Regions from separate parts of the Paraburkholderia terricola genome, predicted to be linked through region 2. Evidence: predicted binding sites of a transcription regulator. Region 2 holds the regulator's gene; each other region holds the start of a gene.
The links. The regulator FNR, encoded in region 2, switches genes on or off when oxygen is low (the NO sensors DNR and NnrR bind a similar motif). The targets are predictions, from matches to a motif close to TTGATNNNNATCAA.
Positions count from the first base shown of each region.

Region 1: CUJ90_RS08105 (type IV pili methyl-accepting chemotaxis transducer N-terminal domain-containing protein) is a predicted target of FNR. The motif match lies at 8,665-8,678, and genes of this name have one in related genera.
Region 3: CUJ90_RS22015 (universal stress protein) is a predicted target of FNR. The motif match lies at 5,219-5,232, and genes of this name have one in related genera.

Region 1 is NZ_CP024941.1:1,784,856-1,795,434, reverse strand. It holds gene CUJ90_RS08140 (NarK family nitrate/nitrite MFS transporter) at 1-441, shown strand, start outside; gene CUJ90_RS08135 (nitrate reductase subunit alpha) at 458-4,264, shown strand; gene narH (nitrate reductase subunit beta) at 4,293-5,816, shown strand; gene narJ (nitrate reductase molybdenum cofactor assembly chaperone) at 5,820-6,554, shown strand; gene narI (respiratory nitrate reductase subunit gamma) at 6,551-7,279, shown strand; gene CUJ90_RS08115 (peptidylprolyl isomerase) at 7,299-8,078, shown strand; gene CUJ90_RS08110 (SirB2 family protein) at 8,151-8,552, shown strand; gene CUJ90_RS08105 (type IV pili methyl-accepting chemotaxis transducer N-terminal domain-containing protein) at 8,772-10,579, shown strand, end outside.
Region 2 is NZ_CP024941.1:1,995,872-2,006,450, reverse strand. It holds gene CUJ90_RS09025 (sigma-54-dependent Fis family transcriptional regulator) at 1-1,780, opposite strand, end outside; gene CUJ90_RS09020 (LamG-like jellyroll fold domain-containing protein) at 2,039-4,303, opposite strand; gene CUJ90_RS09015 (DUF2964 family protein) at 5,020-5,211, shown strand; gene CUJ90_RS09010 (DUF3564 domain-containing protein) at 5,288-5,662, opposite strand; gene CUJ90_RS09005 (c-type cytochrome) at 5,732-6,055, opposite strand; gene CUJ90_RS09000 (DUF1488 family protein) at 6,298-6,573, shown strand; gene CUJ90_RS08995 (zinc-dependent alcohol dehydrogenase family protein) at 6,666-7,652, shown strand; gene fnr (fumarate/nitrate reduction transcriptional regulator Fnr) at 7,737-8,525, opposite strand; gene CUJ90_RS08985 (response regulator) at 8,518-8,949, opposite strand; gene CUJ90_RS08980 (response regulator) at 9,199-9,846, opposite strand; gene CUJ90_RS08975 (PAS domain-containing sensor histidine kinase) at 9,843-10,579, opposite strand, start outside.
Region 3 is NZ_CP024942.1:773,366-783,944, reverse strand. It holds gene CUJ90_RS33625 (serine O-acetyltransferase) at 1-405, opposite strand, end outside; gene CUJ90_RS33350 (hypothetical protein) at 552-728, opposite strand; gene CUJ90_RS33345 (NAD-dependent epimerase/dehydratase family protein) at 827-982, opposite strand; gene CUJ90_RS22035 (H-NS histone family protein) at 1,052-1,363, opposite strand; gene CUJ90_RS22030 (TetR/AcrR family transcriptional regulator) at 1,499-2,125, shown strand; gene CUJ90_RS22025 (SUMF1/EgtB/PvdO family nonheme iron enzyme) at 2,192-3,496, opposite strand; gene CUJ90_RS22020 (helix-turn-helix domain-containing protein) at 3,627-4,415, opposite strand; gene CUJ90_RS22015 (universal stress protein) at 4,626-5,105, opposite strand; gene CUJ90_RS22010 (FadR/GntR family transcriptional regulator) at 5,394-6,083, shown strand; gene CUJ90_RS22005 (acyl-homoserine-lactone synthase) at 6,246-6,839, opposite strand; gene CUJ90_RS22000 (helix-turn-helix domain-containing protein) at 6,993-7,310, shown strand; gene CUJ90_RS21995 (helix-turn-helix transcriptional regulator) at 7,294-7,998, opposite strand; gene CUJ90_RS33045 (hypothetical protein) at 8,035-8,277, opposite strand; gene CUJ90_RS21990 (dihydrodipicolinate synthase family protein) at 8,524-9,459, shown strand; gene CUJ90_RS21985 (SMP-30/gluconolactonase/LRE family protein) at 9,523-10,461, shown strand.

The sequences.
Region 1 (10,579 bases), 210 kb from region 2:
CTGTGGAACTTCGTCGTGATGGCATGCGCGGTGGGCGGCGTGCTGATGTTCCTGCCCAGCGGTGCCTCGGCGGGCAGCTTCGCGGGTTTCTTCGGCAGCTTTCTCGTGCTGTTCCTGACCACGGGCATCGGCAACGGCTCGACGTTCCGCATGATCCCGGTGATCTTTCTCACCTCGAAGCTGCGCGAGGTCGACCCGGCGAACCGCGAAGCGGTGCAGCGCGCGACGCGGGAAGGCAACACCGAGGCCGCGGCCACGCTGGGATTTTCCGCGGCGATGGCGGCCTACGGCGGCTTCTTCATCCCCAAGAGCTATGGCAGCGCCATCGCCCTCACCGGCGGCCCTCAAGCGGCGCTGTACGTGTTCATCGCCTTCTATCTCGTGTGCATCGCCGTGACGTGGTGGCACTACGCCCGCCGCAACGCGCCGATGCCCTGCTGAAACCGGAGCCTGTTCCATGAGCCATTTTCTCGACCGACTGACCCACTTCGCGCTCCCCAAAGAGCAGTTCGCGGACGGTCACGGCGTCACCACGGGCGAAGACCGCACGTGGGAAGACACTTACCGTAATCGCTGGGCCCACGACAAGATCGTGCGCAGCACGCACGGCGTGAACTGCACGGGCTCCTGTTCATGGAAGATCTATGTGAAGGGCGGCATCGTCACGTGGGAAACGCAGCAGACCGATTACCCGCGCACCCGCTGGGACATGCCCAATCATGAACCGCGCGGCTGCGCGCGCGGCGCGTCGTACTCGTGGTATCTGTACAGCGCGAACCGCGTGAAATACCCGATGGTGCGCGGACGCCTGCTCGAACGCTGGCGCGCCGCCTTGAAGGCGCAGGGCGATCCGGTCGCGGCGTGGGCCTCGATCGTCGAGAACGCCGAGGCGCGGCGCGATTATCAAAAGGTGCGCGGCATGGGCGGCTTCGTGCGCAGCAGTTGGGACGAGGTGAACCGGATCGTCGCCGCCGCCAATGTCTATACGATCAGGAAGCACGGCCCCGATCGCATCATCGGCTTCTCGCCGATTCCCGCGATGAGCATGGTCAGCTATGCGGCAGGCAGCCGCTACCTGAGCCTGATCGGCGGCGTCTGCATGAGCTTCTACGACTGGTACTGCGATCTGCCGCCGGCCAGTCCGCAAATCTGGGGCGAGCAGACCGACGTGCCGGAATCGGCGGACTGGTACAACTCGTCCTACATCATCGCGTGGGGCAGCAATGTTCCGCAAACGCGCACGCCCGATGCGCACTTCTTCACCGAGGTCCGCTACAAGGGCACGAAAACCGTCGCGGTGACGCCCGACTACAGCGAAGTGGCGAAGCTCTCCGACCTCTGGCTGCATCCGCGGCAGGGAACCGATGCGGCGCTCGCGATGGCGATGGGTCACGTCGCGCTCAACGAGTTCTACTTCAAGACGCGCAGCGAATACTTCGACGGCTACGCGCGGCGCTACACCGACCTGCCCATGCTCGTGATGCTCAAGGCGCACACGCTGCCGGACGGGCGCGAGACCCTGGTGCCGGACCGCTATCTGCGCGCGAGCGACTTCAACGGCAAGCTCGGGCAATCGAACAATCCCGAATGGAAAACCATCGCGTTCGACACGAACGGGCGTGCCGTGCTGCCCAACGGTTCGATCGGTTTTCGCTGGGGCGCGGAAGGCGGCGAGGACGCCGGCAAGTGGAATCTGGAGGACAAGGAAGCGCGTCACGGCGAGGCGGCCACGCTCAAGCTCTCGGTGCTGGAAGACGGCTCGCAACCGTATGAGATCGTCGATATCGCCCTGCCCTACTTCGGCGGCGTTGCGTCACCGCATTTCACCGCCAATGAACTGAACGGACAGATCAATCACGTCAAGGCGCCGGCGGTGCGCCTGCGTCTCGGCAAGGAAGGCGACACGCGCGAAGCGCTGGTCGCCACCGTGTTCGATCTGCAAGCGGCGCAGTACGGGATCGACCGCGGCCTCGGCAGCGGCGCGGCCAGTTACGACGACAATGCCGCGTACACCCCGGCCTGGGCGGAGTCGATCACCGGCGTGCCGCGCGATCAGATCGTCACCGTGGCGCGCGAATTCGCCGCCAACGCGGACAAGACGCACGGCCGCTCGATGGTGATCATCGGCGCGGCCATGAATCACTGGTATCACGCCGACATGAACTATCGCGGCGTAATCAACCTGTTGATGATGTGCGGCTGCATCGGCCAGAGCGGCGGCGGCTGGGCGCACTACGTCGGCCAGGAAAAGCTGCGCCCGCAAACCGGCTGGACCGCGCTCGCCTTCGCGCTGGACTGGATCCGTCCGCCGAGGCAGATGAACGGCACGAGCTTTTTCTACGCGCACACCGACCAGTGGCGCTACGAAAAGCTGAACATGGAGGAAATCGCTTCGCCGCTCGCGGACAAGCGTCTCTATGGCGGCAGCATGATCGACTACAACGTGCGTGCGGAGCGCATGGGCTGGCTGCCCAGCGCACCGCAGTTGAAAACCAATCCCTTGCAGGTGGCGAAGCAGGCGGCCGAGCACGGCATGGAAGCGAACGACTATGTCGTGCAGGGGCTGCGCGACGGCAGCTTGCAGATGAGCTGCGAAGATCCCGATGCGCCGCAAAACTGGCCGCGCAACATGTTCGTGTGGCGCTCGAACCTGCTCGGCTCGTCGGGCAAGGGCCATGAGTATTTTTGCAAGCATCTGCTCGGGACGGAAAACGGCGTGCAGGGCAAGGACCTGGGCCGCGACGACGCGCGCCCTGTCGAGGTCGAATGGCACGACGAGGCGCCGGAGGGCAAGCTCGATCTTCTGGTGACGCTGGACTTCCGCATGAGCACGACCTGCCTGTATTCGGACATCGTCCTGCCGACCGCCAGCTGGTACGAGAAAAACGACCTCAATACGAGCGACATGCACCCGTTCATTCACCCGCTTTCGGCGGCGGTCGATCCGGTTTGGCAGGCCCGTTCCGACTGGGAAATCTACAAGGGTTTCGCGAAGGCTTTCAGCGAGGTCTGCGTGGGTCATCTCGGCGTCGAGCGCGATGTCGTACTGACGCCGTTGATGCACGATTCGCCGGCGGAACTCGCGCAACCCTTCGAGGTGAAGGAGTGGAAGAAAGGCGAATGCGATCTCATCCCCGGCAAGACGGCGCCGCAGATCGCCGTGGTGGAGCGCGACTACCCGAACGTCTTCAAGCGCTTCACCGCGCTCGGTCCGTTGATGAACCAGATCGGCAACGGCGGCAAGGGTATTGCGTGGAAAACCGAAACCGAGGTGACGCAACTCGGCCAGTTGAATGGCCTCACCCAGGACGACGGCCCGACCAAAGGCATGCCGCGCATCGTCACCGATATCGACGCCTGCGAAGTGATCCTGCAGCTTGCGCCTGAAACGAATGGTCATGTGGCGGTAAAAGCCTGGGAAGCGCTGTCGAAAGCCACCGGCCGCGAGCACAAGCATCTCGCGCTCTATCGCGAGGACGAGAAGATCCGCTATCGCGACGTGCAGGCGCAGCCCCGCAAGATCATCAGTTCGCCGACCTGGAGCGGCATCGAAAGCGAAACGGTCAGCTATAACGCCGGCTACACCAACGTTCACGAACTGATTCCATGGCGCACGCTGACCGGACGCCAGCAGTTCTACCAGGATCATCCGTGGATGATCGCGTTCGGCGAGGCCTTCTCGAGCTACCGTCCGCCGGTGGATCTGAAGGCGACGGGCGGCATGCATCACGTCAAGCCCAACGGTCACCCGGAGATCGTCCTGAACTTCATCACGCCGCACCAGAAGTGGGGCATTCACAGCACCTACAGCGACAACCTGCTGATGCTCACGCTGAATCGCGGCGGCCCCGTGATCTGGCTCAGCGAAGACGACGCGAAGCGCGCCGGTGTCGAGGACAACGACTGGGTCGAGCTGTTCAACATCAACGGCGCGATTGCGGCGCGCGCGGTGGTCAGCCAACGGGTCAATTCCGGCATGGTGCTGATGTATCACGCACAGGAAAAGATCATCAATACGCCGGGTTCGGAGATTACAGGGATACGCGGCGGCATTCACAACTCGGTCACCCGGATCGTGCTCAAGCCCACCCACATGATCGGCGGCTATGCGCAACTGAGCTACGGGTTCAACTACTACGGGACGATCGGCACCAACCGCGACGAATTCGTCGTGGTCCGCAAGATGAAAGACGTCGACTGGCTGGATACCCCACGCGGCGACAAACTCGCGCGCGCCTATCAGTCCCAGGGCGAGAACCCCTGATCGATCGCCGGTCCCAAGGAGCCAAATCATGAAAATACGCGCACAGATCGGCATGGTGCTGAACCTGGACAAATGCATCGGCTGTCATACCTGCAGCGTGACCTGCAAGAACGTGTGGACGAGCCGGCCGGGCGTGGAATACGCCTGGTTCAACAATGTCGAAACGAAGCCGGGCATCGGCTACCCGAAAGAATGGGAGAACCAGGACAAATGGAACGGCGGCTGGGTGCGCCACGCCGATGGTTCGATCGCGCCGCGCCAGGGCGCGAAGTGGAAACTGCTGATGCGCATCTTCGCCAATCCGAACCTGCCGCAGATCGACGACTACTACGAGCCCTTCACGTTCGACTACGACCATTTGCAGAGCGCGCCGGAAATGAAAGCGGCGCCGACCGCCAGGCCGCGCAGCCTGATTACCGGTCAGCGCATGGAGAAGATCGTCTGGGGGCCGAACTGGGAAGAAATTCTCGGCGGCGAGTTCAGCAAGCGCAGCAAGGACCGCAATTTCGACGACATCCAGAAGGACATCTACGGCCAGTTCGAAAACACCTTCATGATGTATCTGCCGCGCCTGTGCGAGCACTGCCTGAACCCGGCATGCGTCGCATCGTGCCCGTCCGGCTCGATCTACAAGCGCGAGGAAGACGGCATCGTGCTGATCGACCAGGACAAGTGCCGCGGCTGGCGCATGTGCGTGAGCGGCTGTCCGTACAAGAAAATCTACTACAACTGGAAGAGCGGCAAGGCCGAGAAATGCATCTTCTGCTATCCGCGTATCGAGGCCGGACAGCCGACGGTGTGCTCCGAAACCTGCGTCGGACGCATCCGCTATCTCGGCGTGCTGCTGTACGACGCGGACCGCATCGAACAGGCCGCGAGCGTCGAGCACGACAAGGACTTGTACGAGGCGCAGCTCGGCATCTTTCTCGACCCGCACGATCCTGAAGTGATCGAACAGGCCCGCAAGGACGGCATACCGGAGAACTGGCTCGACGCCGCGCGCGCGAGCCCGGTCTACAAGATGGCGGTCGACTGGAAAGTGGCGTTGCCGTTGCACCCCGAATACCGCACGCTGCCGATGGTCTGGTATGTGCCGCCGCTCTCGCCGATCACCGCTGCCGCGAACGCGGGCCACGTGAGCGCCAACGGCGAAATCCCCGACGTGAACCAGTTGCGCATTCCGGTCAAATATCTCGCGAACCTGTTTACCGCGGGCGACACGAAACCCGTGGTGCGCGCGCTCGAACGGATGCTCGCCATGCGCGCCTATCAGCGCGGCAAACAGGTGGACGGCTGGGAAAACCACGCCGCGCTGCAACAGGTAGGTCTCAGCACCCAGGAAGTGGAAGACATGTACCGCACGATGGCGATCGCCAATTACGAAGACCGTTTCGTGATTCCGACCACGCACCGCGAGTATGCGGAGAACGCCTTCAACGTGCGCGGCGGTTGCGGGTTCAGCTTCGGCAACGGCTGCTCCGATGGGGTGACGGAAACGAGCCTGTTCGGCAGCGAGAAGAAGCGCACCATTCCCATCAAGGCCGAGGTCTGAACGATGTCCACTCAAGCCCTTCATTCCGCCGCGCATGCCACGACGCTACGCGTGCTCGCGCATCTGCTCGACTATCCCGACGCGGCGCTGCGTGAACATCTACCCGACCTGCGCGCGGCCTTGCACGGACAGCGCACGCTGAGTGCCGCGCGGCTCGCCGAACTCGATGCGTTGATCGATCAGCTTCTGCACGCCACGGGCTTCGACGCCGAGGCCGCCTACGTCGACCTCTTCGATCGGGGACGCGGCACCGCGCTGCACCTGTTCGAGCACGTTCACGGCGATTCGCGCGACCGCGGCCCGGCGATGATCGATCTGCTCAAGACCTATGAGGAAGCGGGACTCTATCTCGCCTCCGGCGAACTGCCGGACCACCTGACCGTGGTGCTGGAATACGCGTCGACGCAACCGCCGCTAGCGGCCGCCGATTTTCTGCGGGAGATCGCGCACATCCTGCGCAGCATCTTCAGCGCGTTGACGAGGCGCGAGAGCGCCTACGCCTGCGTGCTGGCCGCGCTGCTCGATCTGGCCGGCGAACCGACGAAGCTCGTCGAGGTGGCCGCCGAGCCCTTGCTCGATGAGACGTGGAGCGAGCCCGCCGCCTTTGGCGGCTGTTCATCCGAGGGGCAACGCAGTCCCGGCGAATCGCAACCCGTGCGTATCGTCAGAACGCCACGCCAGCCGGAACATGGTCAACCCGGTCAACCCGGTCAATCCGCGCATGGAGCGTCCACATGAATATCGCCGCGCACACCTTCTTCTTCAGCGTCTATCCGTACATTTGCCTCGCCGTGTTCCTGCTGGGCAGTCTCGCGCGCTTCGACCGCGATCAGTACACGTGGAAGAGCGATTCGTCGCAGCTTCTGCGCGCGGGCCAATTGCGCTGGGGAAGCAACCTGTTTCACATCGGCATCCTGTTCCTGCTGTTCGGGCACACGGTGGGCCTGCTGACGCCGCATTTCCTCTACGAGCCGTTCATCAGCGCGCAGCACAAGCAACTGCTGGCGATCATTTCGGGCGGGACGGCCGGCCTCATCTGCTTCGCCGGTCTGAGCGTGCTGCTGCACCGGCGCATCTTCGATCCGCGCATCCGTCTCACGAGCCGGCGGACCGATCTGGCGATTCTCGTGATTCTCTGGGTGCAACTCTGCCTCGGCCTGCTCACGCTGCCCTACTCGTTCGCCGACCGGGGCGATGCGCATACCATGCTGGCGCTCGCCGACTGGGCGCAGCGCATCGTGACGTTCCGCCCCGACGCAAGCGGCCTGCTCGCGGTCGAGTGGCCGTTCAAGGTGCATATCGTGCTCGGCATGACGATCTTCCTGCTGTTCCCGTTCAGCCGGCTGGTCCATGTGTGGAGCGGCTTCGCATCGGTCGCGTACCTGGTGCGCCCTTATCAACTGGTGCGCTCGCGGCGCCTGAACGTGCCGGCCGGTCATCAACAGCCGCGTCGCCGAATCTGACTCGCAGGAGGATCGAAACATGCAAGAGAATCTGTCCGCCGTCGCAACCGTCAATGGGATTGCGCTGCATGGCGGTGGCGACATGCTGTCCGCCGAGGATTTACGCCAGCGTGCGTGCATCGAACTGCTGCGCCAGTCCGCCATCGAGGCAGGTCTGCTCGCCGCGGACGACCCGCTGCCCACCGACGGCGCCATCAGCGTCGCCGCCTCCGAGGCGATCGACGCCTTGCTGGAGCGCGCATTGCAATTGCCTGAACCGACCGGGGACGCCTGCCGCCGCTACCATGCCGCGCATCGAAACCGCTACGCCGTCGGCGAGCGGGTGCGTGCGCGTCATGTGTTGTTCGCCGTCACGCCCGGCGTCGATATCGGCGCGCTGCGCAAGCGCGCCGAAGCGTGCCTGCTGGATCTGCGCTGCGACGATGCGGCAGCCGACGACCGCTTCGCCCGCGTGGCGCGGGATCTGTCGAACTGTCCGAGCGGCGGCGCGGGCGGAGACCTCGGATGGCTGCGCGCCGACGAATGCGCGCCCGAGCTCGCCAAAGCACTGTTCGGCCGACCGGACATCGGCGTATTGCCGCAACTCGTGCACAGCCGCTTCGGCCTGCACGTGGTCGAGGTCATGGAGCGGGACGCCGGCGCCGTGCCCGCCTTCGAGGCGGTGCGCGAGGCGGTCGCGCAGGCGCTGCGCCAGCAGACCTTCGCCACGGCGCTGCGCCAGTACGTCAGCGTGCTCGCGGGCCGGGCCGCTATCGCGGGCGTGGACCTCGATGCCGCGGCCACGCCCCTCGTCCAGTAGTCTTTTCAGTATTCGTCGGACTGTCGCGGTTATGGCGGTTGTGCCGGCTCTGCATTTCGCCGGAGGAGCGGCATGCCGTTGATCGACTTCTATCCGCTGCTTAAATTCAGCCATGTCTCGCTGGTGGGTTGCAGCGGCGCGTTTTTCGCGGTGCGCGGCGCGGCCGTGCTGACGGGCCGGGGCTGGCCGATGCGCAGTCACTGGCGAATCCTCAGCTATGTCATCGACTCGCTGTTGCTGGCCGCCGGCGTCACGCTGTGGCTCATGCTGCGCCTGAACCCCGCGCGCGACGTGTGGCTCGGCGCGAAGCTTCTGCTGCTCCTGCTATACATCGTGGCCGGTTCGCTCGCCGTCAAGCGCGGACACACGATGGTCGTGCGCGGCGCCTTCTACGGAGGCGCGATCAGCCTGTACCTGCTGATCGCGTCGATTGCGCTCACGCACGATCCGCTCGGTTTGCTGGGGCGCTGGTAGTCGTGATTTCCTTTCCGGTTCTCCGCGCATCGCCCGGCGCGGGGTTTCGCAAAAGCATCGACGAAGGCGGCGCGACGTCTCGCCATGCCGGAACCGTGGAACACGCTTCGAATTGATCTGGATCAGTTCTTTCAGGTGCACCGCCGGTGACTATATCGCCTAAGCTTTCGGGCGCTGGGCGAGCCCGTTTCAACCGTCTGGAGCGATCCAGGAACCCACATGAGCAGATTCCGGACACTCGCCGCCAAGCTCGGCATCATCGGCGGCACGCTGCTGCTGGTGGCGTTCGCTTCCATCGGCTACACGCTCTGGGCAAGCTGGCAACTGGAGGGCGGCGCGGCCGCCGTCAACGAAGCGGGACGCATGCGCATGCAAACGTGGCGGCTCGCGCAGACGCTTGCGCGTGGCGACACGCTGTTGGCGAAGACGCAGGTCGACCAGTTCGAGCAAAGCGTCGCCCTGTTGCGCGACGGCGATCCATCGCGGCCCTTGCTCGTGCCGCGCGATGCGGGCTCGACGGCCGCCTTCGCCGACGTGCAGCGCACCTGGCAAATAGTACGGGCGGCATGGACCGCCTCGCCCGCGCCGGACCCGAGCGAGGCCGCGAAGCAGGCCGCGAAGCAGGCCGAGGCCTTTGTCGGACACATCGACGTGCTCGTCTCCGCGATCGAAGTGCGCCTCGCCTATCTGACCACCATCCTGAACCTGCTGCAGGTTCTCATGGTCGGCCTGACCATCGCCAGTGCGGTAACGCTGCTCTACTCGGCGTATCTGTTCGTCTTCAATCCGCTTGAGCGGCTCAGATCCGGCCTCACGCGCGTGCGCGAAGGCGATCTGTCGGCGCGGATCGCGGTGGAGTCGAGCGACGAGTTCGGCGCCGTCTCGGAAGGCTTCAACCAGATGACGGAAACCTTGCAGGAGCTCTACCAGAATCTCGAAGTCAAGGTCGAAGAGAAGACGGTGCGGCTCGCCGCACAGCATGCGCGATTGACCGCGCTGTACGAAGCGAGCGCGTTCGCGGCGCACGCTTCGACGCTCGATGAACTGGCCGATGGTTTCGCGAGGCAGGTGAGACACGCCGCGAAGGCGGATGCATCGGCGATTCGCTGGTCCGACGAAGCGAACCTGCGCTATCTGCTGGTGGCGTCGGACGGCCTGCCCCGTCACGTGATCGACCGCGAACACTGTATTCCGACGGGCGATTGCCATTGCGGCCAGGCCGTGGCCCACGCGGACACGCGCGTGATCCCGATCCGGCTGGACGGTGCGGGACTGCTGCGCGACTGCGGACAAGCGGGCTTCACGACCGTCATCAGCGTTCCCGTGCAACTGCAGGACCGCATGATCGGCGAGATGGATCTGTTCTACCGCGCCCCCACCGCGCTCAGTGGCGAAGACCGCACGTTGCTGGAGACGATGGCGAGCCATCTCGCTGTCGCGATCGAAGGGCTCAGGGCCGGCGCGCTCGAACGTGAAGCCGCCGTCGCCGCGGAGCGAAGCCTGCTCGCGCGGGAAATGCACGACTCCATCGCGCAAAGCCTCGCCTTCATGAAAATCCAGACCGCCCTGCTGCGCGGCGCGCTCAAGGACGCCGACGCATCGCGCACGGAACGCACGATCGGTGAGCTCGAGGCCGGCATTCACGAAAGCCTCTCCGACGTGCGGGAATTGCTGATGCACTTCCGTACCCGCACCAACGCCGAGGACATCGTTCCCGCGCTGCAAACCACCCTGAAAAAGTTCGAGCACCAGACGGGGCTGATCACGCATCTGTCAATCGAAGGTACGGGTGTTCCGTTGCCCGCCGACGTGCAAGTGCAGGTGTTGCATGTCGTGCAGGAAGCGCTGTCCAACGTGCGCAAGCATGCGCACGCGCGCGAGGTATGGCTGGACGTCCAGCAGACGCCGCAGTGGCGGGTGGAAGTCCGGGACGACGGCTGCGGCTTCGCGACGGAGGCCACCGCCCAGGACGAAACACATGTGGGCTTGCGCATCATGCATGAACGGGCCGAGCGCATCGGCGCCGA
Region 2 (10,579 bases):
ACGGGGCGCTGCGCAAGTCGTCGAAGAAGTCGTCGGGCAAGTGCTCGCGGCGAATCTCGCCGTCCTCGTCCACCATTGCGGCCGCGGTGCGCAGAAGATTGCCGAGCTGACGAAAGTTGCCCGGCCACGCGCACTGCTCGAACAGCGCCATCACGTCGGCGGCGACGCTCAGACGCCGGCCGTCGGGCTCATCGAGCGATGCGCAATGCAGCATCTTCTGGATCACGGCTAGCAGGTCCGTGCGCTCGCGCAGCGGCGGCAGTTTCACCACCAGACCGTTCAGGCGGTAGTACAAGTCCTCGCGGAAACAGTTCTGCGCGATCATCTCGCGCAGATCGCGATGGGTCGCGCAGATGATCGCGATATCCACGGGAATCGATTTGGTCGAGCCGAGCGGATTGACGAGACGCTCCTGCAACACGCGCAGCAGCCGCACCTGGAGCGGGTAGGGCATGTCGCCGATCTCGTCGAGAAACAGCGTGCCGCCGTTCGCCTGCAGCAGCTTGCCGGCCGCGCCCTTGCGGCGCGCGCCGGTGAAGGCGCCTTCTTCATAGCCGAACAGTTCGGATTCGATCAGGCTTTCCGGTATCGAAGCGCAGTTCACCGCGACGAACGCCCCCGACCTGCGCGGCGAATCGTTGTGGATCGCCTGCGCGAGCAGTTCCTTGCCGGTGCCCGTCTCGCCGGTGATCAGAATGGGGATGTCCTTGCCGAGCACCTTGCGGACCTTGGTGATGACCGTGGCAATCTGCGGATCGCCGGTGTCCAGATAGCTCAGTCTCGACAGCGCGCCCGCGGCCACCGCCGGCGGCGGCGCGTCGGGGCGCGGCGCGGGCTTCTCCGCGCGCGGCGCAGGCGGCGGCACGCCGTCCTCGGCGAGCGTGGCGCGGCGGAATTCGACGCGCGCGCAAACCACCGCGCCGTTATGCAGGTTCAACGACAGATTCCGGTCGCCGCCCGCACGCAGACGGTCGATCAACTGCGGACTCGTCAGGCCGAACAACGAGAACAGCGTATGCGCGCGCAAGGCGGTGAGCGGCAGGCCCAACTGGAATTGCGCGCTGCGGTTGGCGGACAGGAAGCGGCCATCGCAGGTGAACGCGGCGATGCCTTCCATCAGCGTGCCGAGAAACTCCGGCCGGCCGTGAAAGGCGATCCGCAAGGTCTCGCGGAAGGTATTGGTGAACAGATGATTCTCGATCATCTGCACGGACATCTTGGCGAGCGCCATCGTGTGTTGATGGTAGCTGCGATGGTCGCCGCTCACGTCGAGCACGCCGATCAGATCGCCATATGGATCGAGGATCGGCACGCTCGAACAGGTCAGAAAGCGGTTGGCCGCCAGATAGTGCTGCTCGCCATGCACGACGGTCGGCGAGCATTCGGCGATCGCGGTGCCGATCGCGTTGGTGCCCTGGCGGTCCTCGGCCCAATTCGCGCCGGGGCGCAGCGCCACTTTCTCCGCGCGGCGCAAAAACTCGTCGTCGCCGATCGAATGAAGAATCAGCCCTTCTGCGTCGGTCAGCACGATCATGCTTTGCGTGTTGACGATCTGCTCATGCAGCGTTTCCATCACCGGCGTGGCATGCGCGCACAGAATGCGGCTCTGTTCCAGCCGCAACGCGAGTTCGGCGGCCGGCAGGACGTCGTAGTCGGGCCGCATCAGGGAACTGAGGCCGAACGTCTGCGAACGCTCGTGGGACTTCTGAATGGATGGCGTGAGCCAGCCCGCTTCATGCGGGGCGATTGGGGTCATGGCGTGATGAACGGCATCGCGCATTTGTCTCCTCCTGCTGGTCAGGTCTGGTCGATCGCCAGAACCGTATGGGCACATCGCTTAAAGCAAATCGCGCGCCAGTTCGCGATTTTTTGGGCCGCGTAATGCTGGTTCATGCGCGGCCCATGCGTTGCATGTTGTTCCTGAACGCAACCCAGGGATTGACCTGAATCAACGCAGCGCGCATTGAATGCGCCCGAGGCGGGGCGCTCAATGCTAACGCTGCGTCGATGAGGTGCCCGTCGAGATGCCGGCCCGTCGCTACGCGGAGATCAATGCCGTGATCTGCTCGGCGCTGAGCGCGTTGCGATAGACGCGGAACTCGTCGATCGAGCCGTTGAAATACGGATCGGCGAATTGCGAACGGCCGATCCAGTTCTGGCTCGTGCTTTCCAGGCGGAACGGCGCGAACGACATCGCCGTGTTGGTGCCGATCGCGGCGCCGTTCAGGTACAGCGTGCCGACGCCGCCCGACAGCGTCACCGCGACGTGCGCCCATTGTCCGGTGGGCAGGGCCACATTGCCGTTGATATCCTGCTCGCCGGCCCCACCGTTCAAGGTGATCGCAAAGCGCGCGAGCCCGTTGTTGGCGCGTGGCGTCAGCATCATGTAGCGGCCCGTGCCGGCGCCGAAATCGAACACGCGCTCCCAGGTTCGCGCCGCGTTCCAGTAGACCCAGGCCGCGATCGTGAAGTCGGCTACGTCGGCGACCAGATCGACGGGCAAGCTGACATAGCCGGTGCTGCCGTCGAGCGAAACGGCATTGCCTTTCTTGCCGGGCACCCGGCTCGCCCCGCCGACGAGCGTGCCGGCATGGCCGTTGCCGCTCGAATCGGCCGCGCTCGTGCCGCTCGTTTCGTCGAAGGCGAGCCACGTTTGCAGTTGCACCGCGGTGACCGCCACCGCCTCGTTCGACGCGGCCGTTTCGCCGGACGGCGTCGTGGCCGTGACGACGTAGTACCAGGTGCCGGCCGCCACGGCGCTGTCCGTGTAACTGAGCAGATCCGTGACGCCGCTCGCGATCGACGTGTACGGACCGCCCGCCGTGCTGCCGCGCTTCACGTTGTAGCTCGTCGCATAGGCGGTTCCCCACCACGACAGGATGACTTGCCCCGCGCTGACGGTCGCGGTGAGTCCGCTCGGCGCTGCGCCGCTCGCGATCGGATCGCGCGTGCAGGTGAGGGTGCCGTAGCCGAGCTGGTCGTAACCGCCGCTGTTCGGGCCGTAGTTGCCGCCGCCGCCTTCCGGTTGAACCAGCGCCGCGAATTTCTGCGTGTACGGCGCGGCCAGGCCCTTGCGGTTGACGTAGTGGTTATAAACGAGCGCCCAGCAGGGCCGGATCGTGCCTTGAGAGGCTGTCGAGAACACCGTCTGATTGACGTTGTCGACATTGTTGTAGCGCACATAGGGCACGGTGTAATACGTCGTGCCCGATTCGATCAGGTTGCCTTTGGCGACGTATTCCGCGCCCATCAGGAAGCGGTTGTTGTCGTAGCCGTAGAGGTCCACGCCCTGGTTCCAGGCCATCTCGCAGATCGCGCCGCCGAGCGCGATGCCGAGCGTGTTGTGCCCCTGGTCGCGTCCCGATTCCTGCCATTGCCCGAGATAGCCGGGGTGCACGTAGTACACCGCGTTGAAGATCGCGCCGTTGCCCGCGCCGCTCTTGAAGTAGGACACGGCTTCGTCGAACAGGGCCTGGTCGTCGCATAGCACGCCGATCGCCATGATCGACGCCATGTTGCACAGATCCCAGTTGGCCCAATAGTGGGTCGCCTGGGTGTTGTTGTGCCGGTTGAGGAAGTCGTGATTGATCGGATAGAAGATGTTGCGCATCATCGCCTGGAAGCGCGCGAGGTCGGCGGCGGCCCAGCCTGAATACGTGCGCATGATTTCGCCGGCGTTGGCGAATTCATAGCCGTAGATGCCGGCCGCGAGATCGACGTCCGTGGAGCCGCCGAGGCCGGTCAACGTCGAGGACCACGCGTTCATGATCTGCACCGACTTGTCCGCATACGCCGTGTTGCCCGTCACTTTCCAGCGCAGCGCGCACGCGTAGGCCGCCGCGATGTCGTTGAACAGCAGCGAGTAGTTCTGCGGGTGAACGCCGTCGTCGCCGCGGTAGACCACCGCTTGCGGACGCGGCGTCCATGACAGGCTCGCGTGACTGTTCGCGATCAGGATGTTCCAGCTGTCGACCCACGGAGACGCCTGCGCCGCGACCTTCTGGCTCATCCGGTCGAAGTCGGCCTGGGTATGCAGCAGGCCGGGATGCACGAACGCGCCGGATGACGCGCTGTTCGCCACGGCTTGCAGCGACCGCGGCGACGATTGCGCCGATGATTGGGTCGACGACTGCGCCGAGGTCGCCGCGGACGCGCCGCCTTCCGCGCCGCCGCCGCAGGCGGACAGCGCCAACGCGCCGAGGCTGTAGAGGAAGGTGCGGCGCGACATGCCTTCGGCGATGTCCGCCTCGTTGGCGAGGCTCTCCGATGGTTCAAACCACGGATCAGGCGAAGCTGAATTCATGTGTGCCTCTGGTGCAACGGCCTTGCTCGATTTCGCCCGCTTCATGCGCTTCTCCGCTCCTGATTAGGACGGCTCCGGGGTGGGTTCATGAACCCTTGCGGTGGCCGCCGATGGTTGGCAAACGTTTGCTCTTGCGGCCGCGATCCGTGTTGCCGGCATGCGCCGGCGAACGACATCATCGTGGCTTATTCGTGCTGCGGTTTAGTGACTCGCGATTTGCGACATACGCGTTAATTCGTATAAAACTGATTTGCCGGCATTCGCTTTCCATTCGCTTACATGAATGCGCGGCTCGTGCTGCTGCGATGAATGGAATTCGGATATCGCTCCAATCCTGTCGAGCGATAAGAGGCGCGTATCCCAAGCGCGTATCCAAGGTAGACGGCCACGACGAGGGGTTCTGAAGAGCAAAGCCGGGCGCTATTTTATTGGATCGGGCCGGTCGCCGGTTTTCAATTGCATTAATACAAAGGCGCAATGAAAAAAACAGGGATTCCCTATATGGGAATCAGGATTGCCTTACACGGAAAACCGGCAAATTGCTCCGCGATGCGACGATCGCATCGAGCTTCGTGAGGTCATCGGGGAGACGCCATGGCCTGCCGGTTTCGCGTTCTTTCCGGCGCATGCCGACTATGTTGATATCGGTCAAGCGAAATCAGCCCGCGAGAGCGATGATGTCTTTATCACTCCGTCCAGGCTCCGTGGAGGGCATCATGGTCCGCTCAGAAAGCAGAATCGTTTTTTCGGCCATTGCCGTATTCGTGGCGTTGGCGGGCATTGCTGCGTCGATCCGCGGTTTGCTGTTCGATGCGCCGCAGTTCTTCCACTACGGTGTCGCGGCCGTGATTGGCGGTGTCGCGTGCTTTGTGCTCTTGCTCAATCCGACGCGCAACGGCGATACGTAAACGTAGGGTAAGCGCGGTGGTCGGCACCGCGCCGCGAGCGGGTGGCCGGCGCCAGCCGGCGTTTTACGCTGCTTCGTTACGCTTCCTCGCCGGCAGCGAACAAGCCGTGTTCCGGCTGCGCCTGCTCGTTGTCGACACACTGCACATGCCAGTGGCCGGTCATCAGGAGGCGGCCGCGTTCCGCGCAGCACTGCGCGCGTCCGGTCTCGCCTTCGAACGGCCCGCTGCGGTCTTTCAGATCGAGGCCTTCGAGCACGCAGAGGGGCGACGCATCGCGCGGGCCGCACATAAGGGTATTGCCGCCATCCACCTGCAGCGTGCCCCATTCGGGCAGGTCGAGCCCGTGGTGGCCTTCGCGCGACCATTGCCGCGTGTCCTTGTCCAGCCAGAGGATTGCAAATGCCATCGGGTGGGTGCAGTCGAAGGCGTCGAGGTGGACAGTGAGGCGCATGAAAATTCTCCGAAACGGGCGGTCCGGTTCAGGCGGAGCAGACCGCGGAAGTCATGATTCAAAAGCGGGTCATTGACTCAACACCCACTGCACCAGCGTGTGCGCATCCTCCGGGGACAGCGGGCCGCCGCGATCGGCCGGCAGCGGCATCGGCGTATCGCCCCAATGCGCCTTGCCGCCGAGCCGCAGCTTGTGTTCGAGCATGAACTGCGCGTTCGGCACGTCGCGGTAGCGCTCGGCGATCTGCTGAAACGACGGCGCGAGGAACGGCGCATCGCGCGTGTGACAAAACATGCAGTGATGCTGATCGACCAGCGCGGCGGGCTCCGGCGCGGCGGCGGCCAGCACGAACCCGGCACGTGCCACCAGATAGTTTCTGGACAGGACGTTCACGGCACGCGCTCCTTGGCGACGGGGATGAACCCAGTGTAAGGGCCGCGCTCCGGGTGCGATTGACCTCGGTCAACGAGGACGCAGGGCCTGAGTTTGACGAATCGCGCCAGGCTCCTATGCTGATGACAGGCGGTGCGGGGCGACCCACGGACCGGGCCGCCTCGACGCGTGGTGCGCGATGCGCGGGTGGGCGGAGACGCCGCTTAAGCCTCGCATCCTGCGCAAGGAACCAGGTGGTGATGATGAAGATTCATTTTCCCGAGGAACGTCCGGAATATTGCGCGCGCGATCTCGTCGTCGCGTTTCCGGCCGAGGTGGATGGCGTGCGCGTGCAGTGCGCGATCACCGCGGAAGCGCTCGAGGATCATTTTGGCGCCGCGTCGCTGCGTGAGGACGATCTGATCGCCGCATTCGACTCGAACCGGCATCCGATCGAACACGCGGCAAGGCAACTGCTGAACGAAATCGGCGCCAAGCCGGTGCTCATGCACAGCGGGTATTTCCGCTTTTGCGACTGACTTCGCGTGAGGCGGCCGGACGCGCGGCCTGTTTCAATGCGTTGGGATGCGTTTCGATGCGCCGGCAGCCGCCCCGGTTCGAGGAGACTTTGATGCGTGCGATGGTATTCGACGGCAGCGCGTCGTCGCTGCATGAGCGGGATATGCCTGATCCGACGCCGGGCCCTGGGCAGATCCTGATCGATGTTCATACCTGCGGCGTGTGCCGCACCGATCTCCATCTGATCGACCATGAGCTGGAGCACCCAAAACAGCCCGTGATTCCGGGCCATGAAATCGTCGGCACGGTGGCCGAACTCGGCGCGGGCGTGGCGGGCTTCGCCGTCGGCGACCGGGTTGGGGTGCCGTGGGTGGGCCGCACCTGCGGGCATTGCCGCTACTGCCTGTCGGCGCGCGAAAATCTCTGCGGCGAGGCCGGCTTCACCGGTTATACGATCGACGGCGGTTACGCCGAGCGCACCGTCGCCGATAGCCGCTACTGCTTTCATCTGCCGGAGCACTACACGGATATCGAGGCGGCGCCGCTGCTGTGCGCCGGCCTGATCGGCTATCGCACCTTGAGCATGGCGGGCGACGCGCGGCGGATCGGCATCTACGGTTTCGGCGCGGCGGCGCATATCGTCGCGCAGGTCGCGCGTCATCAGCAGCGCACGGTGTACGCGTTGACGCGTCCGGGCGACGATGCGGCCCGGCAACTCGCGCTGCGTCTCGGCGCGGCCTGGGCGGGCGGCAGCGATGAGACGCCGCCCGACGAACTGGATGCCGCGTTGCTGTTCGCGCCGGTCGGCGCGCTTGTTCCGCAAGCCCTGCAAGCGGTGGCGAAAGGCGGTGTGGTGGTGTGCGGCGGAATTCACATGAGCGACATTCCGTCGTTCCCGTACGCGTTCCTATGGGGCGAGCGGCGCGTGGTGTCGGTCGCCAATCTGACGCGCGACGACGGGCTCGCCTTCATGCGCATCGCGGACGAGACGCGCCTCGCGATCGAAACGACGACTTATCCGCTGACGGATGCCAACCGCGCGCTGAGCGACCTGCGTGACGGCAGACTGACGGGCGCGGCCGTGCTCAGCATTCGCTAGCGTGAGCGGTTCGGGCGTGGTCCGCGTCGCCCCGCGTTTTGCGGTGCGTTCGGGCGAAAACCGCACTGCGGATCAAACCCGGAATCACACCCGCACGAGGCCCGCGTGATCCACGATCCGGATATCCTTGCCGCGTATGTCGACCAGTCCGTCGCGCTGGAACCTGGAGAGCATCCGGCTCACCGTTTCGAGCTTGATGCCCAGGTAGCTGCCGATTTCCTCGCGTGTCATGCGCAGATGAAATTCCGCCGGCGAATACCCGCGCAGTCGCAGGCGGTCCGACATATTCAGCAGGAACGTCGCCACCCGCTGATCGGCGGACATGGTGCCGAGCAGCAGCATCTGTGACGATTCGCGCACGATCTCGCCGCCCATCATCCGGTGCAGGTGCTGCTGGACGGCCTTGACCTCGCGGCACATGGCTTCGAGCAGATGGAACGGGATGATGCAGACCTTGCTGTCCTCGAGCGCCACGGCGTCGCAACTGTGGTGGCCGGAGCACACCCCGTCCAGCCCCAGCGAGTCGCCGGCGAGATGAAAACCGGTCACCTGCTCGCGGCCGTCGCGATGCATGACGACCGTCTTGAACGAGCCGGCGCGCACCGCATAGATGCTCTGGAACGAATCGTTCGCGCGGTAGAGGGTCTCGCCCTGTTTGATGGTCCGCGACGGGCAGATGAGCGATTCCATCCGTTGCAATTCCTCGGATGTCAGCCCTTGCGGCATGCAGATCGAGCGCATCGAGCAGGCCGTGCAACGTACCGCGTCGTTGCGCGGCGCCCGCGCGGTTGCCGGCTCGGCTGCGGGAGCGGGCGAGGCTTGCCGGGTCTTAAGCGAAGGCGACGTGACGGAATAGACGGCAACGTCAGACATGATGTGCTCCAGGTTGAGGAAGGGTGCGCGCGCGATGTTCGCCGGCGATCCGCTGGATCGCGTTGCGCGCTAGATTGAATTCGCTGGTCTTGTCGAAAAAGTAGTGAGCGCCGCTCGCGAGGCATGCGCTCCGGAACCAGGCGCCTGAACGGTTCGTCAGCACCATGACGATCACATGCGGCATGCGTTGGGCAAGCAACGCGAGCAACTCCATGCCGGTGCCGCCGTTCAGATGCAGTTCCGTCACGACCAGATCGACCGCGCCGGCGGCGATGCCCGCGAATGCCGCGCCGGGCTCCTCGGCTTGGCCGACGATCTCGACGCCGTCGAGCGCGCCGAACAGCGCGGCGATACGGTGCCGCACCAATGCGGCATCGTCGACGAGAAAGACGCGCAGCGCGGGGTGGTCAGTGCTTGAGTTCATGGCTCGAAGTATCGGTCGCGCCATATCTAAATGAAATCGGCGTCGAATGAACTTCGAGTAGGCGAGAGGGAGGCGCTGTAGGGCGTTTCCTACAGCGGGTGTGGAGCGGAGCGGGGATCGGCGAGTGGGCTAAGTGGGCAGAGTGCGCGGTGGGCGCGGTGGGTCGCGATGGGCGGCAGGAGCGAAAACGCGCGGCGGCGGGGTCCGTGCGCGTCGTGACCCGCAAGCCGATGCGAGTCACGCGGGCGTTTAGATGTCGTCCTCGTCGCTGACCAGCTTGTGACGCATCGCATAGCGCACCAGTGCCGCGTCGTGCGGCATCTGCATTTTCTCGAGGATCCGCGTCTTATAGGTGCTCACGGTCTTGGCGCTCACGCACAGTTCGGCCGCGATCTCGGTGATCGTCTGACCGGTGGCGATGCGCTTCAACACGTCGAATTCCCGATCGGACAGACGCTGATGCGGCAGCAGATCGGTGGGTTCGTTCAGGCTCTGCGCGAACCGCTCGGCCATCGCGAGGCTCACGTAGACACCGCCCGCGGCGACCTTGGTCACGGCGGCCACCAGCTCGGCGCTCGCGCTTTCTTTCGTCAGATAACCGGACGCGCCCGCCTTGAACGCGCGCACCGCGTATTGCTGCTCGGCGTGCATGGTCAGCACGAGAATGCGCAGCGTCGGCTTTTCTTCCTTGATCTGCTTGATCAACTCGACGCCGTTGCGGCCGGGCATGGACAGATCGAGCACCAGCACGTCGGCGGCCCGCTCGCGGATCAGCGCGACGGTGCTCGGGCTGTCGTTCGCTTCGCCGACCACTTCGAAGCCGCTTGCGCCCTCCAGGATATGGCGCAGACCGTCGCGCACCAGCGCATGGTCGTCGGCGATCAGGACGCGGGTCATGTTTGCATCTCCTGCATTTGCACGGTTTCCGCCGGAATGGTGACGCTCAGCACGAAGCCTTCGCCTTGCGCCGTATGAATGTCGACTGCGCCGCCGAGCATGTGCGCGCGTTCGCGCACGCCGAGCAAGCCGAACGACTTGCCGGCCGGCTCGGCTGCCTGCTGCGCGCCCTGGCCGTTGTCGGCGATGCGCAGCACGAAGGTCTGTTCCGCCGCGCGCAGGCTCAGCGTGACCAGCGTGGCGTCGGCATGGCGCGCGACATTGGTGAGCGCTTCCTGCACGATGCGGAACAGCGCGGTGGCGCCCGCCGGCGTGAAGCGCGCGTCGCCGGTTTCGATGTCGCGCTCCACGTCGATGCCGTAGCGGTTGGTGAAGTCGTTCGCGAGCCATTCGATCGCGGGAATCAGTCCGAGGTCGTCGAGCATGACCGGCCGCAGATCGGCGGCGATGCGCCGCACCGAGGCCACCGTCATGTCGATCAGCCGGCGCATGCCTTGCAGTTGTTCACGCACCGGCGCGCTCGCCGACGCATCCAGCGCCTGTTCGACCGACGAGATGTCCATTTTCAGCGCGGTGAGTTGCTGGCCGAGATCGTCGTGCAGTTCGCGCGCGATGCGCGTTTTCTCGTCTTCACGGATGTTCTGCAAATTGGCCGACAGTTCGCGCAGCTCCTCGCGCGCCTGCTGCTGCGCGCGCTCCGCCCTGACGCGTTCCGTGACGTCACGCAGCATCA
Region 3 (10,579 bases), on a different replicon from region 2:
GCCGATATATACGTTGTTCCCAATCGTGGCGGCCTTGCCGTGATTGCTGCCAATCGTGGTGCATTGGGAAATATTGCAATTCGAACCGAACACGGCGGTTTCATTGACCACGATGCCGCCAAAATGCGAAATGAAGAAGCCCGGACCAATCGTGGTTCCAACGGGAATGACGATTCCAAATTTTCGTTGAGTCGCACGCAACTTTGCCCGAAGCATGAAACCGATTACGCCGTTCCGGTGAGCGCTCGCCAGGCGAAACCAGAACATGTAGTTGAAGCCCTCGTTGCCAATGAACTTCCTCATGAAGCATTTCAAGTCGATTCGCCCCGCCACGCGAAAGAGGTCGCTTTTTATCAGTTCAATAGTTGTTTTCATCGTTTTTGGCAACCGTTGAAAAGTCTTCACCTCCGGTACCTTATACCCATTCGACGCCAGGATATGTGAGGTACAAAACCATCCGTGGGAAGTAAAAGCAGGCCCCTGCCCCCTAGCGTAACGAGCATGCGGCGAATCCATTTGCGGCGAATCGCACCATCGGTACAGCAAGGAACTCAACCACGTTGCCCGGCATTCCGTAGCGCCGACGACCCATTCAGGTGCCATTCCAGCGTTCTTGCTATCCCTTTTTCACAGCTCTCGATCGGACGCCATTGCAGTTCGCGCATCGTCTTGCTCGCATCGATCGCGTAACGCCAATCATGACCAGGACGGTCGGCGACGAATTTCACGAGACGCGCATGCGGCGCTCCGTCGGGTCGAGCCGGTCCATCAGCGTGCAGATGAGCGCCACGATATCGACGTTTCTCCATTCGTTGCACCCCCGACGTTATAGGTTTCTCCCACCGTCGCGGATGTTGGAGCCATTGCCGCACACCGGAATATCGGCTCCCTCGAGGCAGCGCCTGACGACGGTCGGGATGAATTTCTCTTCATGCTGGTAGGGGCCGTAGTTGTTCGAGCAATGAGTGGTCGATACCGGCAGAGCCTCGTCGAGATCGCCCGGCGCCTCGGCGCACTCGTCTTGCGCTGGGCTCGCTAGGACCGGCCACGGCTAGTCCGATTCGGCGTCGTCGGACGGCTTGACCAGAAAATCGTTGTAGCTCCGGTTCCGGATCCAGGACGGCGCGCGTCCGCGGCCGCTCCAGGTGGCACCGGTCACGGGGTCCTGGTATTTCATCTGAAGCGGTTTGGTGTTGTAGGTGCCTCGCCGGTCGACGCGTAACTGGTTAGGCACGAGGTTGAAGAAGTTCATGACCTGGCGGACGTGTTCGATAGCCGCGTTCTGCTCCTGCTGCCAGGCGACCGATATCCGCTCATCGAGTTGCGCGAGCTGCTGCTTCAGCATCTTTACCCTGCTGCTCATGTTCTCTTTCCGTAATACATGACCAAGTTGTCGCCAGAGTCCGATAACCACATTGTGAGATTTCAAGTGAGATGTGAAATGCAATCGTAATACTATCGAGTTGAATTTTAAATATCAACTGATATCCTTCCGGCCATGTACACGGCGACCAAACCCCAGCGGCTGAGCCGCGAAGAAAGTCGATTGCAGACTCGGGCAGATTTGCTTGCTGCGGCGAAGCGGCTGTTTGTCGAGAAAGGTTTCGGTGGTACGTCTCTCAGGGATATCGCGGCCGAGGCAGGTTATACGCAGGGCGCTTTCTATTCGAACTTCGCGAGCAAGGAAGATCTGTTCGTGGAACTGATGCGAGAGCGGTCGAGGACGCAAGTGAGCGACATTGGCCGAACGTTGAGCGACCCGTCTGCGTCTGCGGACGACATATTGAACGCGTTGGAGGTCTGGGCGCAGACGCTCGATGCAGAGCCCGAATGGTCTGTGTTGGGCGTTGAATTCAAGCTTCAGGGACGCCGCAACCCCGTTTTTGCAACGGCCTCACAGGCGCTGCTGGACGCTCATCGTGATGGCCTTGCCTATTGCATCGGGCAGATTTTCGCCAGGCTGGAAAAAGTGCCGCCCGAATCGCCGACCGTATTGGCGGCGGCCTTCATGGGTCTCTCACAAGGCCTCGCGCTGCAGCGGTCGATGCTGGCCGAGGCGCCCATTGGACACATGATCATGGTGTTCCTGCGCAGCCTGTTGGCCGCGGCGCCGCGGGTGCGCTGATCTGCAAGAATGACCTTCGTTAAAGCGGAAGCCGGAGTTTGTTTCCAACTTCCGCTTGATGAGTCATCACCTCACGCACCGGAACCCCGCATACACATGCTGATAATGCGGCTGAAACCAGTTGCGGAACGCCGGTCGCAACATGCACCGCGCGGTGCGCGACGACCCGCCCTTGATCACGTAGTGCTGCCCGTCGAAAAAGTTGGCCGAATAGCCGGGATAAAACGGAAACGCTTCAAACCCCGGCAGTGCGTCGAACAGCGTCGACGTCCATTCCCAGCCATTCCCGAATTGACCTTCGACACCGAACGCGCTGACGTTATCCGGATACGCGTCGACCGGCTGCGGGTCCCAACTGCGAAAATCGAAATTGCCCGACGCGGCATGCGGCGCACCCTGCGCCGCGCGTTGCCATTGCGCCTCCGTGGGCAGCGCCTTGCCGGTCCAGCGTGCGTAGGCGCTCGCTTCGGCGTGGCTCACGTAGACGGGCCAGTCGAGCGGCAGCGGCACTTCGTCGAACATCGTGCGCAGCATCCATGCGCCTTGATCTCCGTCGGGCCGCGACCAGCAGGCGGGGTGCTCGATCTGCTCGGCTTGCCTCCACGCCCAATCGTTATCCGACCACCATTTGCGCTCGCGATAGCCGCCTGCCTCGATGAACTCGCGAAACGCGCCGTTCGTCACCATGTAGCGATCGATCTCGAAGGCGGGCACGTCGACGCGCATTTCGCCGAACTCGTTGTCCCAGCCGAAGCGGCCGCCGTCGCGCGGCATGCCGAGCAGCGCGGCGCCGGCCGGCACGCCGACCATCGAAGACAATTCGCCGCCGCGTTCGCCACGTGTGCGTACCGGCTCGCGCAAGTCCGTGACCTTCTGTTCGAGCGGTAGCTGATGCAGCATGTACGCGAGCGTTTCGGCATGCATCAGCCGATGCTCGATCGCGACATTCAGCAACTGCTCCGACGCGTCGGCTTGCGTGCCGCCGCGGCCGACACGCGCCGAGTCGGTCAGCGCATCGAGCTCGCGGTCGATCTGTTCGCGCGCGCGCGAACCATATGCGCGCACCGTGTCGAGCGACGGCCAGTCGCCTGGCTGATCGGTCGGAAAACCGCCGTCGACGGGGTCGATGCCGAAAGCGAAGAGCTGATCGAGCCGCGGGTCGAACGCCGGCAGATCGCACAAACGCTGATCGAACAGATTGCGATCGAACGCTTCCAGATGGCCGATGTAAAACACGATCCGGTGGCGCTCCCGGATCGGCCGTTCGTACAGAAACTCGGGTTTGACGATGGAAAACAATGCGTCGGTGACTTGACGCGCGTCGATGAGACGCTGGACGAGCGGGTGGTGCGGGGCGGGGTCGCGATTCATTTCGCCGGGTCTCCTTGCGGGGGACGGACTAAGACTGTACCCGGTCGCAGCAGCCATGCCAAGGCGAAAGCGCGCTGAAAAAGCATGTGGACGGGGGTCCGGCGGCGCGAGCCAGTCCCCGGCTCGCGGCTCAGACCTGCCGCAATCCTTCGAGATCGACGATGCGGATGCGCTTGCCGTGCGTGTCGATCAGGCCACGCTTTTGAAATCTTGACAGGGTGCGGCTCACGGTTTCGAGCGTCATGCCGAGATAGCTGCCCATGTCCTCGCGCGTCATGCGCAAGTTGAATTCCGCCGATGAATAGCCCCGCTGCGCATTGCGCTCGGAAACGTCGAGCAGGAATGCGGCGACACGTTCGTCCGCCGACAGCGAACCGAGCACGATCATCTGCGCGGCCTCGCGCACGATCTGCTCGCCGAGCAGCTTATGCAAACGCTCCTGCATCGGGCCGCTTTCGCGGCACAACGATTTGAGCGCGTCGTACGGGACGATGCAAACGGTGCTGTCTTCGAGCGCGAGCGCGCTGCATGCATGCACGTCGTCGCTGATGCCGTCGAGACCGAGCGCCTCGCCCGCGATGCGCAGGCCGGTCACCTGATCGCGGCCGTCACGATGCGCCATGACGGTTTTCATCGAGCCGGAGCGCACGGCGTAAATGTTGTCGAAGCGGTCGCCGCTGCGATACAGCGCTTCGCCGCGCCGCACGGAGCGCGCGGCGCAGATCAGCGTTTCGAGCTTCGACAGTTCGGCGGACGACAAACCTTGGGGCATGCAGAGCTGCCGCATCGCACAGCTCGAACAGCGCGCGGCGGTGCGCGCGGTCGCCCTCGGCGGCGCGATGTGGCGGCCGCGCAGCGGCGATTGCGCGGCGGGTTCGGCACTGCCGATGGAGCGAGCAGCAACGGTGGGAGTCAGCATGTTCGGCAGCCATTGATCGGGATGACAACGGATTGTCCCACCGGCCATGCGCGCCGCTTAGCGGCAAAACGACGCGTTCGCACGGTCGGGTCGCTTGCGCGACGTCAGACTGTTTGGCGTCGCGAATTGCCGCGCGTCGTGAGAAGGCGGAGCTCGCGGCTCTAGCCGTCGACGCAGCGCCGCCGCACTCGTGATGCGCCGCGAAGCGCGTCACGACGCCGAGCCGGCTTCCTTGCTTTCCTTGGCCGCGGCGGATGGAATCAGCAGCACGGGCAAGCTCGCTTGCCGTACGCAACGCTCGGCCACGCTGCCGAGAATCAGACGCTGGAAACCGCGCCTGCCGTGCGTGCCCATCACCAGCAGATCGGCGTTGAAATCGGCGGCCGCCTTCAGCACGACCGCGGAAACGTCGTCGAGCGACGACGCTTCGGTTACCACGAGTTCGCCCTTCACGCCTTGCGCGGCCATGAACCTGGCGAACTCCGCGCCGAGTTCCTTGCCTTCGTCGATGAGACGATTGCGCAGAACCGAAGGGTCGTAGCCCGGCGCTTCGAAGTACAACGGCGTGTTCTCGACCACATACAACGGCTGCAAAACCGCACCCGAGGATTTGGCGAGCGCGAGCGCTGCTTCGAACGCACGGCGCGAGGTTTGGCTGCCATCGACCGCTACAAGGATGCGTTGGTACATATCGACTCCGTGTCAGAAGGATTCGGATTGCCACAGCCGCTTGGCGGACCGGGCGGCTTGACGGTGCATGACCGCTTCGAGTTTTAATGATCGCTGAAAAACGGCCATGCGGCAGGATGTAAATCAAACACTTGTCAAATTCGACGACACCGCCGCCTGACGCGAGAGCGCCGTGCAGCAAGCACTGGCGGCCTTCATCGCAATCCATGACGCATATCGCCGGCTAGGGTGAAACATGATTTGCCTTACAATCAAAACCTACTCAGACAAGCTGCTTCAGCCCCGCTGATGAACGAGCGCAAAACGACGGGCTTGCCCGACAAAATCTACGGCGACATCCTCAATCGCATTCTCGAAGGCGAATACAAGGAAGGCGAACGGCTGCCCACCGAGCATGCGTTGGCCGAACGCTTTGCGACTTCGCGGCCGACCGTGCGCGAAGCCCTGGCGCGCTTGCGGGCGGACGGCATCATCATGACGCGGCATGGTTCGGGCACCACGGTCGCGCGGCGGCCCGATCCGGATGTGCGCCGTTTCGCGCCGCTCGAAACGCTGTCCGACATCCGCCGCTGCTATGAGTTTCGTATCGTGACGGAAGCGGGCGCGGCGGAGCAGGCGGCGCTCAAGGCCGACGCCGACGACATCGCCGCGATCCAGCACGCGTGGGAGCAACTGGAGCGCATCATCGAAACACGGGGTATCGGCGCAAAGGACGACTTCATGTTCCACCTGGCGGTGGCGCGCGCATCGAAGAATCCGTTTTTCATCACGGTCATGTCGTTTATCGAAGAGCAAATCGTGTTCAGCATGAACCTGTCGCGCAATCTGTCGCTCGTGAAAACGGTGGAGCGCCAACGGCTCGTGCAGGCCGAGCATATGGCGGTGCTCGACGCGATTCGCCGTAAGGACGCGCCCGCGGCCGGAAGGGCGATGCGGGCGCATCTCGAGAATGCGCTGGAGCGGATGTTCGGCTCCTAGGCTGGGACGTTCGCGTGCTTCACCGCAGTGTTGCGGGCGGAGCATGGAGCGGCACTGCGTCGCCGCACCACCGGGCCGTCCAGCTCCCGGCCCGGGGCGTGCGATTTGCCCGCTTGGTTGCCACCAAGCGGGCACGACTAAGCGGGCACTACCAAGCAGCCACTAAGCCGCGGCGGCGATCGGCCCGAACAGCGCGGTACGGGTTTTCGGACTCACCGCGATGTCCAGCGCGACGGCCCGCTCCACACCGATCTGCAACGGCGCGCCGAGCCGGCTGATCTCGATGCCGGTCTTGCGCAGCAGCCGTTCGATCGGCGTCGTCGTCACCGTGACGTAGCGCGTGATGCCCATGCGGTCCGCGAACGTGACGAGCTCGTGAATCGCCTGCATGGTCACATCGGCAAAGCCGAACGACTGCTCCTCGCCGCTGGTTTCGATCGCGAAGCGGCTCAGTTCCCAGATGTGCCTGCCGACCGGCGCCTCCGCGCCGTGCAGCAATTGCGGGAACGTGTCCTTGAGCATGTTGGGGCCTTCGGTGGGCATCAGGCGCCAACAGCCGCGCACCTGCCGGTCCTCGCCTTGAATCAGCATGTAATGCGGCCCGAGTGCGTCGTAGCCGTCTATTTCCATGCCCGCGATAGTGGGGATGTCCCATCCCAGACGCCCGTGAAAAACGCGGGCTCGTAGACGGTACATTTCGTTGATATCGGCGTTGTCGAATTCCTGCCGCATTCCAATCCGGATTGCTGTTTGCATGACGTTCTCCTGAACGTGTTGGGGTACCCAATACGCAGGAAAACTTATGCATTCTGAATCTTTGCGCTACCTACCTACCTGGATAGGTGTGCATGCTTATCGGATAACGCAGAATTCGAGACAGCATCTGCACATAACCGACGGGACACGACAATGGAACTCCTCGAAAATCACTGGAAACCGCAAACCGATATTCAAACGCGCCCCGCGCAGGCTCCCTCGGCCGTGGACCGCGTTTTGATCATTGCTTACCGCAAAAAGAAAAAAGAGAGCCAGCGCCGTTTCTGGGCGCGCTTCGGCGTAACGCAGTCGCGCGGCAGCCGGTTCGAATCGGGCGCTGAGATTCCGGCGCCGGTCTCGATCCTGCTGGGTCTGTACTTCACGAAAACCGTGTCCGACGCGGATCTCGGCCGGGCCGAACGGGTGCTGTATAGCCGCGACGCGGCCGCATTGTTCAACCCGGGTCAATAAGCCCGAGCTGCGCCGCAATCACGGCCGCCGCGCGGCGCGAATTCACACCGAATTTCGTCCTGATGTTTTTCATATGGAAGTTCACCACGGCTTCCGAACAGTTCAGGATGTGGGAGATTTCCCATGTGGATTTACCGCGCGCGGTCCATTTCAGACATTCACGTTCACGCGGCGTGAGTTTGGGCAATAAGGTCTGAGTGTGGGTATTCAAATGGCGCTGGGCGGTGTCGATCACCAGGTCGCGCAATAACACCAGGTTCGGCAACGCAACGTCGATATGACGCCAGAAGGCGTCGGTCGGGTTGCTGTCGTTGACGAAGCACATCATGCCGGCTTGCTGGTTGGGTCCGTGAATCGGCAAGGTCACCCCGGCACGCAGGCCATGCCCGCGAGCTTCCTCGTACATTGACTGCTGCTCGGCGGTAGTAAAAATGTCCGGCGACCAGATCAATGGCGTGGCGCGTGTCGCGCAATGGCTGACGGTTGGGTCGATGTGAGCCAGTCCCTGATCGTCATAGGCGCGGCGCCATGCCGGCGCATAGGTGCTGCGCACGTAAGCGTCTTCCAGGCGCATGGTCGGGCGCGGCAGCATCGCGATCAAAAGCCTGTCGAAACCCCATGTTTCGGCAAGGTCGACAATCGCGCTGAACCATTCCGCTTCGTCGACGGCGTTCTGCAGCGGCGCCATCTGCTCGATAAAGTGTAACGGCAATTTTCAACTCTCTCAGGCTCGCAACGTCCCGTTGCGGTTTAATTGCGGTACGGTATTCCGTCCGGCTGTTGTGTATTCACAATCTAACACTAAAAATAACTTCGCAAAGCCGACATCTAATGTGCATAAAGGCGTTGCGAGGGGCGGCCAGGGAGCGAATGAAACGCAGCCCATGCGAAATTCCCTGAACGCCACGACGATTCCAAGCCGATAAAAGTGGTGAAACTCTTCGCGGCAACCGGTCTGTTTTTTCATCGGCCTGCATTATTAGCTAATTCAGGCTAATAACCCTCTTCATAATCGGGCGATACCTTCCCACTCGACATGTCGGATTTCGTTGCCCGTTTGCGGGGCTCCGTGTCTTTGGCCGCTCATTGTCATATAACGACGCGTTTCCGGCTTTGTCGCTGACCATTCTCAGATTCCTGCAAGTTGTTTGACAAATTTGCGGGCCCAATGCTAACTTCAATGCCCCTACCTGTTCACCGGGTTTGAGGCGCCATGAACGAATCTCCCATACTCGACAGTGAATTCGCCGCTTCGGTCATGGCCGTGCCGCCGCTGGCGCGCCGCGCCGACTACGCGCTCGATCCCGCCGCAAACCTGGCGCTGATTCGCCACATCGAAGCCGGCGGCGTGCGCACCTTGCTGTATGGCGGCAACGCGAATCTTTATCACGTCGCCGTCAGCGAATACCGCGACTTGCTCGATCTGCTCGCCGACGCCGCGAGCCCGGGCACGCGCGTGATCCCGGCAATCGGTCCCGACTACGGAAAAATGCTGGACCAGGCGCGCATCCTTGCGCAAAGCCGTTATCGGACGGCGATGGTGCTGCCGCTCGGCGGTTTCACGACCTCCGGGGGCGTCGAGGCGGGGCTGACGCGCATCGTCGACACGGCAGGCATTCCCCTCACGCTGTACATCAAGAACGAAGACTACGTCGAGGTCGACACGCTGGCGCGCATGGTCGACCGTGGCACGCTGCTGGCCGTGAAATACGCGATCGTGCGCGCCGATCCCGCGAACGATCCTTATCTGCGCCGCCTGCTGCAACAGGTGCCGGCCGCCAAAGTGGTGTCCGGCATGGGCGAGCGGCCGGCGCTCGTGCACGTGCGCGAGTTCGGTCTCGCCGCATGGACCACGGGTTCGGGATGCATCGCGCCGCGCATGGTCATGGCGTTGCTGCACGCCGTCAAGTCCGGCGATCGGGACACGGCGCAGCGTCTCCACGATGCCTTCCTGCCGCTCGAAACCTTGCGCGACGATATCTCGCTGATCCGCGTGCTGCACGACGCGGTCACGTTCTCGAAGATCGCCGACATGGGGCCGATTTTGCCGCTGCTCAGTTCGACGCCGCCCGAACATCATGCGAAGATCGAGCACGCCGCGCGGGAACTGCTTGCGTTGGAACGGCGGTTCGCACAAGCCGATGCATAACGGCGCCTCGCCACGCCCGCCCATGCCTACCACACCATCAACCCGAAACGAGAAAGCACCAGCATGACCGACAACAGCCGACGCTATCCCGATCCCTCCGTCCGCGTGCTCGATCCGCGCTTCAAGTCGCTGATCCTTGCCTCCGCTTCCGTCGAGTGTCTGTATCAAGGCACGCGCTGGTCCGAGGGGCCGGTCTGGTTCGGCGACGGCCGCTATCTGCTGTGGAGCGACATTCCGAACGACCGCATCCTGCGCTGGGACGAACCCAGCGGCACGGTCACGACCTATCGCCAGTCGTCGAACAATGCGAACGGCCATACGCGCGATCGCCAGGGCCGACTCGTCAGTTGCGAGCATCTGACGCGCCGCGTCACGCGCACCGAATACGACGGCTCGATCACCGTGCTCGCCGACCGTTATCGCGGCAAGCGCTTCAATTCGCCGAACGACGTCATCGTGAAGTCGGACGGCTCGATCTGGTTCACCGATCCGACCTTCGGCATCGACAGCTTTTACGAGGGCGAGCGGCAGGACTCGGAACTGCCGGCATGCGTGTATCGCATCGACGGCCAATCCGGCGAAGTCAGCGTGGTCGCCGACGGCGTGCTCGGACCCAACGGCCTCGCGTTTTCGCCGGACGAGTCCGTGCTGTACGTCGTCGAGTCGCGCGGCGAGCCGCGCAAGATCCGCGCGTTCGACGTCGACGGCAACGGCCTGGCGCTGTCGAACAATCGCGTGCTGATCGACGCCGGCCCCGGCACGCCCGACGGCTTTCGCGTCGACGTGCACGGCAATCTGTGGTGCGGCTGGGGCATGGGCACCGACGAACTCGACGGCGTGCGCGTTTTCACGCCGCAAGGCGAGCCCATCGGCCACATTGCGTTGCCGGAACGCTGCGCGAATGTGTGCTTCGGCGGCCGCCATCGCAACCGGCTCTTCATGGCGGCAAGCCACGGGCTCTATTCGCTCTACGTCAACACGCAGGGCGTGCAAGGCGGCTGAGTTCGGCGCGCGTCCGCGCGCATCGGCGCGCATCGACGACTTGCCTGACAAGTGCTCGTCAACGCCGGCCGCGGGCTTCGGGTTTGCCCTCGGATGACGCGCGCAAACCATTGAGCTA